Regions from separate parts of the Arthrobacter sp. CC3 genome, predicted to be linked through region 2. Evidence: predicted binding sites of a transcription regulator. Region 2 holds the regulator's gene; the other holds the start of a gene.
The links. Region 2 encodes HrcA, which represses chaperone genes, less so after heat shock. Its sites were predicted from a motif close to TTNGCACTCGNNNNNNNCGAGTGCNAA; they were not measured.
Positions count from the first base shown of each region.

Region 1: the regulator HrcA is predicted to act here: its motif matches at 2,808-2,834, upstream of PV761_RS05290 (FmdB family zinc ribbon protein).

Region 1 is NZ_JARCCY010000006.1:184,704-191,885, forward strand. Features, by position in the region: gene PV761_RS05280 (pentapeptide repeat-containing protein) at 929-1,474, opposite strand; gene cpaB (Flp pilus assembly protein CpaB) at 1,608-2,336, opposite strand; gene PV761_RS05290 (FmdB family zinc ribbon protein) at 2,482-2,721, opposite strand; gene PV761_RS05295 (5-formyltetrahydrofolate cyclo-ligase) at 2,860-3,456, opposite strand; gene galU (UTP--glucose-1-phosphate uridylyltransferase GalU) at 3,569-4,474, shown strand; gene PV761_RS05305 (GNAT family protein) at 4,481-5,098, shown strand; gene PV761_RS05310 (hypothetical protein) at 5,227-6,192, shown strand; tRNA gene PV761_RS05315 (tRNA-Ala) at 6,398-6,470, shown strand; gene PV761_RS05320 (ABC-F family ATP-binding cassette domain-containing protein) at 6,575-7,182, shown strand, end outside.
Region 2 is NZ_JARCCY010000004.1:144,659-151,840, reverse strand. Features, by position in the region: gene lepA (translation elongation factor 4) at 1-325, shown strand, start outside; gene hemW (radical SAM family heme chaperone HemW) at 351-1,580, shown strand; gene PV761_RS03890 (DUF4870 domain-containing protein) at 1,650-2,069, opposite strand; gene PV761_RS03885 (DUF3097 domain-containing protein) at 2,215-3,066, opposite strand; gene hrcA (heat-inducible transcriptional repressor HrcA) at 3,313-4,326, shown strand; gene dnaJ (molecular chaperone DnaJ) at 4,441-5,568, shown strand; gene PV761_RS03870 (16S rRNA (uracil(1498)-N(3))-methyltransferase) at 5,571-6,347, shown strand; gene PV761_RS03865 (GerMN domain-containing protein) at 6,420-7,182, opposite strand, start outside.

The DNA of each region.
Region 1 (7,182 bases), on a different contig from region 2:
GGGCAGTGGACGAGGAGCTGGTGCTGCAGCTGAGCAAGAGTTTCTACGACGGCCGCCTTCACCGGCTCCCCGAGGGGCAGACGGCCACCGGGCTCGACCGCGCGTTGCTCGTGGAATACCTGCCGGATGGCACCGGCCTTCCGAGCGCCGACCAGGAGGGCGTGGAATCCGCTGTGGCCGAGGTCAACCGGGTGGTGGGCCTGGTCTTCGAGCATGCCCGACTGCGCCCGCGGACGTCCCTCGCAGTAGTCACGGCCAGCCTCCGCCACGCAGCCCGGATCGGCGAGGCCATCCGCCTTCAGCTGCCCAACTACCCCCTGCTGGCAAGCTTTTTCAGCGCCGGACCCGAATCTTTCCGCGTGGTGGACCTGGAACGGGCACAGGGCCTGGTCCGGGACCACGTGATCTTCTCTCCGGGTTACGGCCGCACACCGCACGGCCGCGCGCTGCACAATTTTGGTCCGTTGTCCGCCGAGGGCGGCCGGGCGAAATTCGCACTCGCCATGACCCGTGCCCGGCGTTCACTGCATGTGCTGACGTGCTTCAAGCCGGAGGACCTGGACGTCACGCGCCTCAGCCACGGCGCCCTCGACTTCTATGAACTGCTGAACCGCGAGATTGCCGGCAATACCGACCTGGGGACGCCGGCGTCCCGCGCAGCAGCGAGCGAGCAGGCACTGGGCGCCGATCCCCTGGTGGCAGACCTGGGTGACAGGCTGCGCGCCCGCGGAGCCCGGGTCTGGCACCAGTACGACGGCGTGCTTGACGTGGCCGCGGCCGCGGACCCGGTGCATTCCATCGGCCACGACGAAGCCGACATCCCCCGGCCGGTGGCCATCGAGTCAGACGGCACGGAGCAGTACCGGCGGATGAGCGTCCGTGAACGGAGCAGGCTCCGCCCACAGCTGCTGGAACGATTGGGCTGGCGCTACATGCCCTTGTGGACCATCGAGGTGTTCACGGACCCGTCCGCATGCGCGGACCGGATCGGCGGGTACCTGGGGCTGGAGAAGCCGGCTGTCACGGGCTTCACCTCCTCGTCGCAGGCGTTCTTCGAGGACGACGTGGACAACCTGACCTTAAACAGCGCCGACCGGCGCAACGGGGACGCAACGGCAGCCGGTTCCGGCAGCGGCGACTCCGGCAGCGCTGGCAGTGGAGAGCCGGGCGATTCCGGCGAATCCGCCGCTCCGGACGGGCACTCGGTATCCTTGGAACAGGGCGGCAATGACCCGGAGGAGTCCGTCAGGACCCGCACTAATGCAGTGGAAAATATCAAGGACAACGGCATGGACACGAACAACAGCGCAGCGGACAGCCAAGGCGCTCCGCACCGTGAGGCGGACAATTCCGCGCCCGGCAGGACAGCGCCCGGCAGGACAGCGCCCGACAGAACGGCACCCGAGAGGGTAGCGCCTGACCGGACCCCGCAGACGGCAGGCGCCGGCGTTCCCTCGGGAGTGCTGCCCAACAAGGCTTCCGAGGATGACCCGAAGCGCTGGGGCGATCAGGGCTCTGACTACGACCACGATGCCTGGCTTCAGGAACAGAAACCGCCGCACTGGGGCTGATTTCCCTTCTGGGGGAGTGTGCCGGTCCGGACGCAGCTAGCCCTGTGCTCCGACCATGACGAAAAAGAGTTTGCCCTGCGTTGACGAGCCGGCGAGTGCTCGTGCCTGGTCCGGATCCGCTGCAACCACAATGAGCCCTTCTGTTTCGCCCGTCCCCGGCCATGGTCCGCTTTGTCCGCCTTGGCCCGATGTCCAGAGAACGGGAACCGAGGCCGCCAGGACCTGCGATTCGGCGGCCTTGCCGTAGTCGCTGCCGTTCGTCATGACGATGTTGACGAGTTGGCCGGGTGCCACGAGCTGGATGGATGAAGGGTCTGCCATTCTCAGGGGCACGGCCGCCGATCCCGGGGGAGTGCCGGCCAGCAGGCCCGGGCCGAGCAACTGCGTATCGGAGATCAGCTGGCCTTTGCGCAGCGGTCCGGCCAACTGCTTGCCCACAATGGCGGCGGTGTCAGCGAACGCTCCTGCGGGCACCATCCCTGGCGGGACCTCGACCAGCACCACTTCGTTGCTTGAGAGGGCAGTGCCGGCGGGAAGGTCACGGGCGGAGGCCAGGGCAGTGACGGTGCGGGCAGGGGCCGGCGTCATTTGCTGGACGGAAATGCCGGCAGCAGCGCACAGCAGAAGCGCGACCAGCAGCCTGCGATTGCGGTTGAGCCATGACGGGAATCGCTGCACGCCGGACACGCGCTGACGGCCGGGACGTCCCGACCGAAAGCCCGGCCGCGGCGAGGAAGGTCCGTTGTTGCGGAAGGTGAATGGCATGCCGTCAGGCTACGGTGGCGCCGTGTCGCGGTGACAGCTCGGGGAGGTCCTATGTGGAAAACCGCTAGCCGCAGCGCAGCTTCAGTGGCGGACCAACGCTGATGGCGCTCACGCGCCGGATATGGCGGCGGACGCCGGGTTCAGGTCAGCTTGCAGCTGCGGCAGCGGGAACGGCCGCCGGAGCGGCAGAGACGCTGCTGCCCTTGCTGTCGCGTGAGTCGGTCCGGTAGAAGCCGGAACCCTTGAAGACGACACCGACGCTGTTGAACTTCTTGCGCAGGGTCCCCTCACATTCGGGGCAGGAGGTGAGGGAGCTGTCGGTAAACGACTGCACGATCTCGAAGGCGTGGCTGCAGTCCTTGCAGGCGTATGCATACGTGGGCACTGGTAATCCTCCTCTGGGACAAACGAGCAGGTCCCGTGCTGCCTGGCAGGAATCGCCGCCGATTGTTCCTCGGCAGGTTCCTTCCCTTAGCAGTCGCAGGGCCTGAGTGCCAATTCTATCATCCGCGGCGAGCCGGCTTCACATCAGCTGCGCGAGGCGTGACGGTGTGACTGCCACCGGGATTTTTCGGTCGAAGGATTCAGCGGGGATACTGCCGGCGGGAAGGACCTCGTCGTCAAAGACCACCGCAGCGGCGGGCACCGGCAGGCCCTCATCTTCGAGACTCGCGAGGAACTTGTCGTAGTAGCCCCCGCCCTGGCCGATCCGGTTGCCCGATAGGTCTACTGCCGTGGCAGGGACGAAGATCCCTGCCGCTTCGCGCATGGCCTCGTTGCCGTGCTGTTTTCCGACCGGCTCATCGATGGGGGCGTAACTGCTGCGGATGAAGTCGGTCACCGGGGTCCAATAGACCCAGGAGAGTGTCCGGTCGGGTTGGCAGACCGGCAGGAGAACGCGGTGCCCTGTTCCGTGAAGCGCGGCAATGAGCGGCAGCGTGGGGGGCTCGAAGCCCACGCCCAGGTACACGGCAAAAGTGCTTCGTTCGCCGGCGGCAACCATGGTGGCCCACTGGAGGCCGTGGCGTGCAATACCGGCTCCGGCGGCTTCCAGGCCGACGGGAGGGATAGCTGCACGCCGGGTGCGGTGGGCTGAGCGGATCTCGTCCTTGGATGGCATCAACGCCCGTCCTTCCATGTCAGCAGGCCCGCCGGCGGAGGCCTTGGTGAGGGCCATCCGGGGCGGTCAATGCAATTACCCAATGTTTGGTCCCTGACGCTAGATTAGTCCAGTGACTACCACCAATACTTCCGTCCGCAAGGCTGTCATTCCTGCTGCCGGACTCGGCACCAGGTTCCTACCGGCCACCAAGGCCATGCCCAAGGAAATGCTGCCGGTCGTGGACAAGCCCGCGATCCAGTATGTCGTCGAAGAGGCCGTCAACGTTGGCCTCACCGACATCCTGATGATCACCGGCCGGAACAAACGCGCCCTCGAAGACCACTTCGACCGGGTCCCGTCACTGGAGTCAACCCTCGAAGCAAAGGGCGACACCACCAAGCTCGAAGCCATCCAGGCCGCCAGCAACCTCGGTGACATCCACTACGTCCGCCAGGGCGACCCGATGGGCCTTGGCCACGCAGTGCTGCGCGCCAAGCAGCACGTCGGCTACGAACCTTTTGCGGTGCTGCTTGGCGATGACCTGATCGATGCGCGGGACGAGCTGCTCAGCAAAATGATTGAAGTCCAGGCCAAGACAGGCGGCTCGGTGGTCGCGCTGATTGAAGTGGAGCCTTCCCAGATCAGCGCCTACGGTTGCGCCGACATCGACGAGACCGACATGAACGGTTTTGTGCGGATCCGCAAGCTCGTGGAAAAGCCCGACGCCGCGGAAGCACCGTCCAACCTGGCCGTGATCGGCCGCTACGTCCTCCACCCCGCGGTCTTCGATGTCCTCGAACGCACCGAACCGGGCAGGGGCGGGGAAATCCAGCTGACGGACGCCCTCCAGGAACTGGCTGCCGGAGAAGGCGAAGGGTACGGCGTCTACGGCGTGGTATTCCGCGGCCGCCGCTACGATACCGGCGACAAGCTCAGCTACCTCAAGGCCTGCGTCCAGCTGGCCTGCGACAGTGAGGACCTCGGCCCCGGCCTGCGCGAGTGGCTGCCGCAATTCACCGCTTCACTGGCCAAGTAACGTCCCATGCGGGGCAGCATCTGGCCGGCGACGCTGGAATGCGGCGATATTGTGCTGCGCCCTATCCGGTACCGGGACCGCAAGGAGTGGATGGCGGTCCGATCCCGGAATTCTGAGTGGCTGGCTCCCTGGGAGGCCTCGAATCCGGCCCCCGGAGGGGCGCTCCCCGACTACCGGCAGATGGTCAGGTCCCTCAACGCCCAGGCTGCGCAGGCCACGGCGCTGCCCTTCGTCATCACGGAGCGGACACCCGGCCAGCGGGATCCGGTCATCGTCGGACAACTGACGGTGTCATCGATCATCTGGGGCTCCGCCATGATGGCCACGCTTGGATACTGGGTGGACAAGTCGTGTGCCGGCCGGGGAATCGCTCCCACGGCTGTTGCCATGGCCACGGACTATTGCTTCGGCAGCCTCGGTCTGCACCGGATGGAGATCAACATCCGGCCCGAAAACGGGCCCAGCCTCCGGGTTGTGGAGAAGCTTGGTTTCCGGGACGAAGGCTACCGGCCACGGTTCCTGCACATCAACGGCGAATGGGCGGACCACCGCTCGTTCGCCCTCACGTCCGAGGAAGTTCCCGAGGGGCTGCTGGCCAGGTGGCTGAGGAGCCGGCCGGCCTGACCCCGCCCGGCGTTGCCCTGACATTCTCCAAGTGTTTTCCGTCATAAATCCATTGAATTGCCACCTGCCCTGCGACACACCGGAGCGAATGCCAGAGCTGTCGGCTAATTGCTCATACGGTTTTGAATGTGGACTTCCCCCTTAGCAGCTCAGTGATCCTTGTTGTCGCTGTCGCGCTCTGGATTGTGTGGGTGGCCCCGTATGTACTGAGAAACCGCCAGCATCAGCTCCAGCCCGCAGCCGAGCTGATCTCCGAAATCAACTTTGCCGAACCCGCAGACCCCCAAGCCGGAAACGTCATGAAAATGGCCGCCCAGCAGGAGAACTCAATGGAAACCAAGCAGGCCACCGGATCCGCGCAGGGATCCCGGACACCCGCCGTCGGCCCGGGGGCGGCGACGGCGCGCCCGGGCGCACTGAGGATCCGGTACGGACGATGTGCGCTCGCGCTGGTGGGACTGGTGTCGCTGCTCACCGGGCTTGTGGCCGGCGTCTTCCTCATGTTCGGGATGGGCTCGTCCTGGCTGCCTGTCGGGGCCCTCTTGGCTGCTGTAGCGTCCGTCGCCTGGCTCCGGCGGCTGGCGGTGCGGGACCGGCGCGCCCGAATGAACGCGGCCTTCCGCGCAGCCATGACTGCCCCCGAGCGGCAGATGCGGGTTGCCGTACCTCGTCCCAGCCGGGAACCGGCCGTGGACGCCCCGGAAAGCCAGCTTTTTGATGCCGAGGCGGGAAGTAAACCAAAGGTCAAGCCGCTGACGGCCCAGGAACTGCGTGAAGCTGCCCTCGCCGAAGCCAGGGCCTCGGGCGACACCGCCTTGAGGACTGCCGCCGCACCGGGATCGGCCGTCAACGCCGAAGCCAAATGGGAACCTGTCGACGTTCCCAAGCCCACTTACGTGGAAGCCGCCAAGGCCGAACGGGCCGCCCCGGAGCCGCTGGACCTGCCGGAGGCTCCGAAAGCAGTTGGCAAACCGTCCCTCAAGCAGGGTCCGGCCGCGGCACCGGCAGCCAGCGGAAGCGCTCCCAAGACCCTGACCAAAGCTCAGAGCGCCCTGAGCAACCTGGACGACGTCCTGCAGCGCCGCCGAGCCTAGCCAGCCTCTCCGCCCCGGGCAGCCGATTGCTGCCTGGGGCTTTCTATGCCCAAAACGCGCGGATGGTGGCCGGGACCTGGTTCCCGAGCAGCGGTTCGGAAGCGAGACATTCCGGAGCTGGCTGGCGAAGCGCGCCGATAGTTTGTAGCCTAGGGACACCGGTTTGCCTGTTCCCGAAGTTGGTCCGAGGGAAGGGCAGCTGCCCGGGGCTATAGCTCAGTTGGTAGAGCGCTTCGTTCGCATCGAAGAGGTCAGGGGTTCGAATCCCCTTAGCTCCACAGAATAAGCTCCCTGATCCGGCGCCACCGCCGGGTGAGGGAGTTTTCTTGTTGCCGGTCCGGCACCACGCGCCCACGAACCACCCCTCGAGAGGACAGCAGCAATGAGCCTTGTCCGGCTGCATGACGTCAGCGTGCGATTCGATAACACCATGATTTTGCGGGAGGCGTACTTCCGTCTTGAGCCGGGCGACAGGGTGGGGCTCATCGGCAAGAACGGGTCCGGCAAGACCACCATGCTCCAACTCGTCCTTGACCGGATTTCCCCGGAATCCGGAACCGTTACGGTGGATCCGGGAACAAGGATCGGCTACTTTTCGCAGTTCTCCGAACTCAACGGGGAATCAACCATCACCGAGGTCCTGGACGGGCTGTTCTCTGGCATCAAGGCGGTGGAGGCCGAACTGGCGTCCATCGACACGGCCATCGCAGCAGACCCGGCCGGTGCAGAACTTGACCGGCTCATCACCCGGCAGGCCGAACTGTTCGAGGACATGGACCGCCTCGACGGCTGGGACTATCCCCGGCGCATCGACAAGGTCCTGACGACGCTGGGCTTCAGCGAGGCCCACAGGGTCTGCGCCATTGACGAACTGTCCGGCGGCTGGCGCAACCGGGCCGCGCTGGCAAAGATCCTCCTTGAGGACCCCGATGTGCTGCTGCTGGATGAGCCCACCAACTTCCTGGATGTGGCCGGCGTCGAATGGCTTGA
Region 2 (7,182 bases):
GATCACCCACCGGGAGAAGGCCTACGCCTACGGTGTGATGATGACCGGCAAGCTGCGTGAGCTCATTCCCCGCCAGCAGTTCGAGGTGCCGATCCAGGCTGCCATTGGTTCCCGGATCATCGCCCGTGAAAGCATCCGTGCCATCCGCAAGGACGTCCTGGCCAAGTGCTACGGCGGCGATATTTCCCGTAAGCGCAAGCTGTTGGAGAAGCAAAAAGAGGGCAAGAAGCGCATGAAGATGGTGGGCACGGTGGAGGTGCCGCAGGAAGCGTTCATCGCCGCCCTCACCACCGACGAATCTAAGGACAAGGCCAAGAAGAAGTGAGCCACGCGCAGCGGGGGACCCGCTGATGCCCAGCGTCCTGCCCCTGGGTGACCCCGCGCCGTCGGACGGCCTGCTGCCAGCGCAGGCCGCCGACGGCGCTGCACAGCGGGGATTTGGACTGTACGTCCACATCCCCTTTTGTGCCGTGCGTTGCGGGTACTGCGACTTCAACACCTATACGGCCACCGAACTCGGCGGCGGGGCGTCCCAGGACGCCTATGCGTCCACGGCCATTGCCGAGGTTGAATTTGCCGCCCATGCCCTGAAGGCGAGCGGACTGCCGGACCGCCGGATGGGCACCGTCTTTTTCGGCGGCGGCACGCCCACTCTGCTGCCCGCCGAGGACCTGGCCCGCATCCTAACCGCAGCAGTCAACGAATGGGGGCTGGAGCCCGGCGCTGAAGTCACCACCGAAGCCAACCCGGATTCCGTCACCCCGGAGTCCCTCACGTTACTGGCTGATGCCGGTTTCACCCGCGTGTCCTTCGGGATGCAGTCAGCCGTGCCGCATGTCCTGAAGGTCCTGGACCGCACCCACACGCCCAGCAGGGTGCCGCAGGTGGTGCAGTGGGCCCGGGACGCCGGACTGTCCGTCAGCCTTGACCTGATCTACGGCACTCCGGGGGAGTCGCTGGCGGACTGGCGCTATTCCCTTGAGACCGCCCTGTCCTACGAACCGGACCATATCAGCGCCTACGCGCTGATCGTAGAGGACGGCACTAAATTGGCCGCCCAGATCCGCCGCGGCGAAGTCCCAGGAATCGACGACGACGACCATGCCGACAAGTACGAAATCGCCGAGGAACTCATCAGTGCCGCTGGCCTTGGCTGGTACGAGGTCAGCAACTGGGCGCGCACGCCGGAGCAGGCGTGCAGGCACAACCTGGCGTACTGGCGTGGTGACGACTGGTGGGGGATCGGCCCCGGTGCGCATTCACACGTCGGCGGAGTCCGCTGGTGGAACGTCAAGCACCCTACGGCCTATGCGGGGCGGCTTTCCGGCGGTGTATCGCCGGCGGCGGGCCGCGAAACGCTCGACGCCGAAACCCGGAACGTCGAGCGGGTCATGCTCGAAGCCAGGCTCAGTTCCGGACTCGATGTGTCCTGGCTGGCAAAGTCCGGACAGCACGCGGTGGCCGGGCTGATCGCGGATGGCCTGGTGGATCCCGCGTCGGCCTTCCGCGGCCGGCTGGTGCTCACCTTGAAAGGCCGGCTGCTTGCCGACGCCGTGGTGCGAAGGATCCTGCCCGACTAAGTTACCGGCCGGGTTTGTCCCGGCCGGATGCGACGCCGGTGCTCGGCGCCGCCAATCGCGTTGCGCCCGCTACTTGATCCAGCGCAGGTTGAAGTCGTAGCGGTGCGGCTGGCCCCGGTTCACATGGATTCCGGCAGCAACGGAGAAGCACGTCACGGCGATCCAAATCAGAGTGGCCAGCACCGCGAAGATGTTGCCCACCACCGGCAGCAGCACCAGGATGTTGCAGATGACTGCAGCGATTGTGGGAGGCAGGGTGAAGTTCAGCGCTTCCTTCGATTCCTGCGCCGTGAACGGTCCGCGGTCCTTGAAGATCAGGTAGATCAACAGCGACGGGACGCACCCAAGGATGCCGCCGAAGTGCGCGAGGGTAGCCCACTGCCGGTCCTCGTTGGCCGTCAGCGGCAGGGCGTTGGCGGGGACACCATGATACTGGGGCTGGCCATGGCCGGCCTGGTTGTCCCGTTGTTCACGTGCGTCTTCTGCCAAGGTGTCGTCCTTCGGATTGCAGTGGTGCGGTGGTTCCCGGAAAAGCGGACGCTGCCACAGGAGCAACAACCGCCGTATCAAGAATACTGGTTCACGGGTGCATTCGGAGAGTTCGACTTCCGCCCGGGGCGCTGCTAACTTCTGCCTAGGGCACGGTGAGGAAGTCGATGACCTCTTCCACACGGCCCAGCAGGGACGGTTCCAGGTCGGCGTAAGTGCGTACCGCCCCCAGCAGCTTCTGCCAGCCCAGGCCGATGTCTTCCTTGGTCTCGTGCGGCCAGCCGAAGGCAGTCAGGATCCCGGTCTTCCAGTCCACGCCCCGCGGAATGACCGGCCAGGCGTCAATGCCGAGCACTGCCGGCCGGATTGCCTGCCACACGTCCACGTAGGGATGGCCCACGATCAGGACGTTGCCCGCGGCGCCGGGCGACGCCATCACGGCATCGGCGATCCGTGATTCCTTCGAGTTGGCAACCAGGTGGTCCACCAGCACTCCCAGCCGGCGGCCCGGACCCGGCCGGAATGCTGCAACCGCCGCCGTGAGATCGTCAATGCCGTGCAAGGGCTCGACGACGATGCCCTCCACCCTGAGGTCGTCACCCCAGACTTTTTCCACAAGTTCGGCGTCGTGCTTGCCTTCCACCCAGATGCGGCTGGCCTTGGCCACCTGGGCGCGCTGGCCCGCCACCCGCACGGATCCGGAGGCGGTCCTGCCGGATGCGGCGGAGGCGGCCTGGGCGCGCGGGGCCGGGGGCATCAGCCGGATCGGCAGGCCCTCCAGGAGGAATCCGTAGCCGAGGCGGAACGTGCGGGACTTGCCGCGCCGGTCCTCCAATGCCACAACGTGCATGCCGCCCGACTTTTCCACCCTGGTGACAGCGCCCACCCAGCCGGACTGCACGTCTTCCAGCACCATGCCGCGTTCAACCGGCACTTCGGGAAGTTCGGCTTTCCGGGGAGCCGTGATGTCCTGCGGGCCCCAGTTCTGGTACGACATCGGGTAGACACAACCTTGCGCTAGAAAATGTGAAACAGGAGAAGTGAAACAGGGGCGCCGTGGCTTCACGGACGTGCCTGTCCCGTACCGCTCCGGAGTTTCGCCCGGAGCGGTACCAATGCTAACAACGCGGCGACTCATATTAGACTGGTTAGCACTTAGACATGACGAGTGCTAACGGTAGACGGGATCTGGCAGGCGAAAAAGCCGGTCCGCGGCCCGGGTTAAGCCGATCGGAGGTGGAGAATGAGCGAACCACGCAAGCTAGAAGTACTGCGCGCCATCGTGGAGGACTACGTCCATTCCCGCGAACCTGTGGGCTCCAAAGCCCTGGTGGAGAGACACCATCTGGGAGTCTCCAGCGCCACCATCCGCAATGACATGGCGGCCCTGGAAGATGAGGGCCTGATCACGGCGCCGCACACCAGCGCGGGGAGGATCCCCACTGACAAGGGCTACCGGCTCTTCGTCGACCAGATTTCCGCCGTCAAGCCGCTGTCGCAGGCCGAACGCCGGGCCATCCAGACGCTGCTCGAAGGTTCGGACGACCTGGACGACGTCCTGGAGCGTACCGTGCGGCTGCTGTCGCAGCTGACCAACCAGGTGGCCGTGGTGCAGTATCCGCACCTCAGCCGTGCCATGGTGCGGCACATCGAGTTTGTGCTGCTGGCGCCGCGCCAGGTCCTCGCTGTCTTGATTGCGGACACCGGAAAGGTCGAACAACGGGTCATCGACGTCGGCCAGGAGCTCAGCGACGAGGCCGTCGCAGGCCTCCGCACACGGTTCCTGAAGAGCCTGGCGGGGACACCGCTGAGCCTGCTCCCGCAAGCGCTGCCCGCCGTCGTCGCAAGCTGTGAACCGGCACGCCGGCACGCCGCCCAGGCGCTGGCCCGCGGCCTGGATGCCCTGGCCAGCAGTACCCGCGAAGAACGGATGGTCATGGCTGGCACCGCCAACCTCGCGCGGTCCAACGTTGACTTCCCGCTGAGCATCGGCCCGGTCCTCGAGGCGCTTGAGGAACAGGTGGTCATGCTCCGCCTGCTCAGCGAGATGGCGCAGGACCCCCGCGGCGTGACCGTCAGCATCGGCCGGGAGAATCCCTACGACGGCCTCGCGGAAGCCTCGGTGGTGGCCACGGGCTACGGGCCCGGTTCCAGTGCCAAGGTGGGCGTACTTGGGCCCACCCGGATGGACTATCCCACCACCATGGCCGCGGTCCGTGCCGTGGCACGCTACCTTTCCAGGATCCTCGGGCCTTGACCGGCCCTTCATCAGCCAACCAGGCTTCCGTGTCCCGGCTTCCGGGGGCGGCAGCAGCATCATAGGCACCACCCAAGGCATTACAGGCAGTACAACCAGGAAGAGATACGAACTTTGAGCAGCCACTACGACGTTCTTGGAGTCTCACCCGAAGCGACGGGCGAAGAGATCAAGAAGGCCTACCGAAAGCTTGCGCGCACGTTGCACCCGGACGTGAACCCCGGGGAGGATGCCTCGGACCGCTTCAAGGCTGTCACGCACGCCTATGAAGTGCTGTCCGATCCGCAGAAGCGCCGCGTCTACGACACCACCGGCAACGAGAACGGCACTGACAACGGTTTCGGCGGCGCCGGCTACTCGGGGCAGGGTTTCGCCTTCCAGGACATTTTCGACACCTTCTTCGGTGCGGGCGGCTCGTCCGGACCTGCCTCGCGCGTCCGCCGCGGGCAGGATGCCCTCATCAGCGTCCGCATCGACCTCCGCGACGCCGTCTTCGGCGTCAACAAGAAGCTCGAAGTGGACACGGCCGTAACGTGCCCCACCTGTGAAGGCTCCTGCTGCCAGCCCGGGACCCACCCCGTCCGCTGTGACATCTGCGGTGGCAGCGGCCAGGTCCAGCGGGCCGTCCGTTCCATCCTGGGCCAGGTCATGACCGCGGCGCCCTGCGGCTCCTGCGAGGGCTTCGGAACCGTCATCAAGGATCCCTGCAACGAGTGCAACGGGCAGGGCCGCATCCGCAGCCGGCGTTCGCTGACCGTCAAGGTCCCTGCCGGCGTGGCCACCGGAACCCGGATCCAGCTGGGCGGCCAGGGCGAAGCCGGACCCGCCGGCGGACCTTCTGGCGACCTCTACGTGGAGATCCGGGTCAACAATGACGCCACCTACGTACGCGACGGCGATGACCTCCACGCGACCCTGCACATCCCGATGACTGCAGCAGCCCTTGGCACCGAACTGAGCCTGGACACCTTCGACGGCCAGCAGGAGATCGACGTCAAGGCGGGTACCCAGTCCGGCGAAGTCATCACCCTTCGCGGCCTCGGCGTGACCCACCTCCGGGGCTACGGCCGCGGCGACCTGAAAGTCCACCTCCAGGTCGAGACTCCGGCCAAGCTTGATGCCGCGCAGGAAGACCTGCTGCGCCAGCTCGCGAAACTCCGTGGCGAGCAGTACACCGAAGGGAAACTCTCCGCCAGCGGCGGTGTCTTCGCCAAGCTGCGGGACCGGCTCGGTAACCTGTAGCGGTGAGCAACCCGGTCTTTTTCGCAACCCCCGGAGCCCTGGACCACCAGGCTCCCGGTTCGCACTTTGTCCTCGAAGGCGCAGAAGCGAGGCATGCGGTCACCGTCAAGCGGATTGCCGTGGGGGAGTCCGTTGACATCGCCGACGGCGCTGGCAAAAGGCTGACCGGCACGGTCGCCGCCGTTGGCCAGGGTGAACTGACAGTGGAGTGTTCCGTCCTCGACACCGAGGAGCGCCCGGACCTCCGCCTGGTCCTGGTCCAGGCATTGGCCAAAGGCGACCGGGACGAACTCGCCGCAGAAACCGCCACCGAACTGGGGATCGACGCCATCATCCCGTGGCAGTCCGAACGGTCCATCGTCCGATGGAAAGGCGAACGGGCCGCGAAGGCCCATGCCAAATGGCAGTCCGTGGTGACTGCAGCTGCCAAACAGGCGCGGCGGGCCTGGATTCCCGAAGTCCGGGCCGCCGTCGACGGTGCCGGACTTCAGGCGGCAGTCTCCGCCGCGGACCTGGCCATCATCCTCCATGAGGATGCCGTGCGCCCGCTACGGAGCGTGCTCGAGGCGTGGTGCGGGAACAACTCCGGTGCACCGGTGCCGGGGCCGCGCGAAATCCTGCTGATTGTGGGGCCCGAAGGCGGCATCAGTCCGCGGGAGGTCACCCGGCTGTGCGGGGCCGGCGCCGTGACGGCGCTTCTGGGCCACCACGTGCTGAGGTCGTCCACGGCAGGACCGGCCGCCACCGTCCTCGCCAGCGACATCCTGGGCCGCTGGTAGCCACCGGACACCGGCAGCGGCTGTCCACGGGCGCCACGTGGCGTTGCCCCTCCAGGGGGAAGCGCTCAGGCGCTAGGCAACCTTGAAACCGCGGGAGTCCACGTTCAGTTCCCGGTCGGGTTTCCCGGGGTCGGCCTGGAATACCCGGATCTCATAGTTTCCAGGTGCCAGGTTGACATTCAGCGAGAAGAGTCCGGACTGTGCCTGGTCTGCCGAGGCGGTGACATCGCCGCCCAAATAGGCCGTCTTGTCACTGCTGCCGTCGACTTTCAGGATTTTCCACTTGAGTTTTCCCCCGGGCAGCGTGCTTCGTCCGCTGATCTTGACACTGCCGTCGGGGACGCCCACACCCTCCTGGGGATCGATGATCCATACCGGAGCCACCATGCCCGCCCCGCGGGGAGTGGGGCTGCCGAGCCGAACGTGGTTGAAGGCCAGGTAATCCGTGTGCCCGTCAACCAGGATGACCACCTGGATCTGCTGGCCCGAGTCCACCAGCCCTGAGCTCGCTCCCGCGGCCGTTGCCGTGTAGACCAGCTGCTGGATGGCGCGCTTGGCCATGTCCTCGTCGAGGTTGCTGTTGAAGGCATCCGGTGAGACGTCCACCGTGATGACGTTCTTGCCGGAAATCGACGTAGCCAGCTTCTTCGGGTTCTGCCACGGCGTGAAGTAGTCGGGATCCAGCGGCTTATCCGACATCATGGAGCGCAGGGCCCTGGTCACCGGGTTTTCCTGCTCCGGGACATCGCGGAATTCGCGGTACAGGAAGACGTTCTCGTTGCTGCGCCCGATCCAGTACACCGGTGCCTTGTTGGAAGCCTGCGTGGTTTCCAGT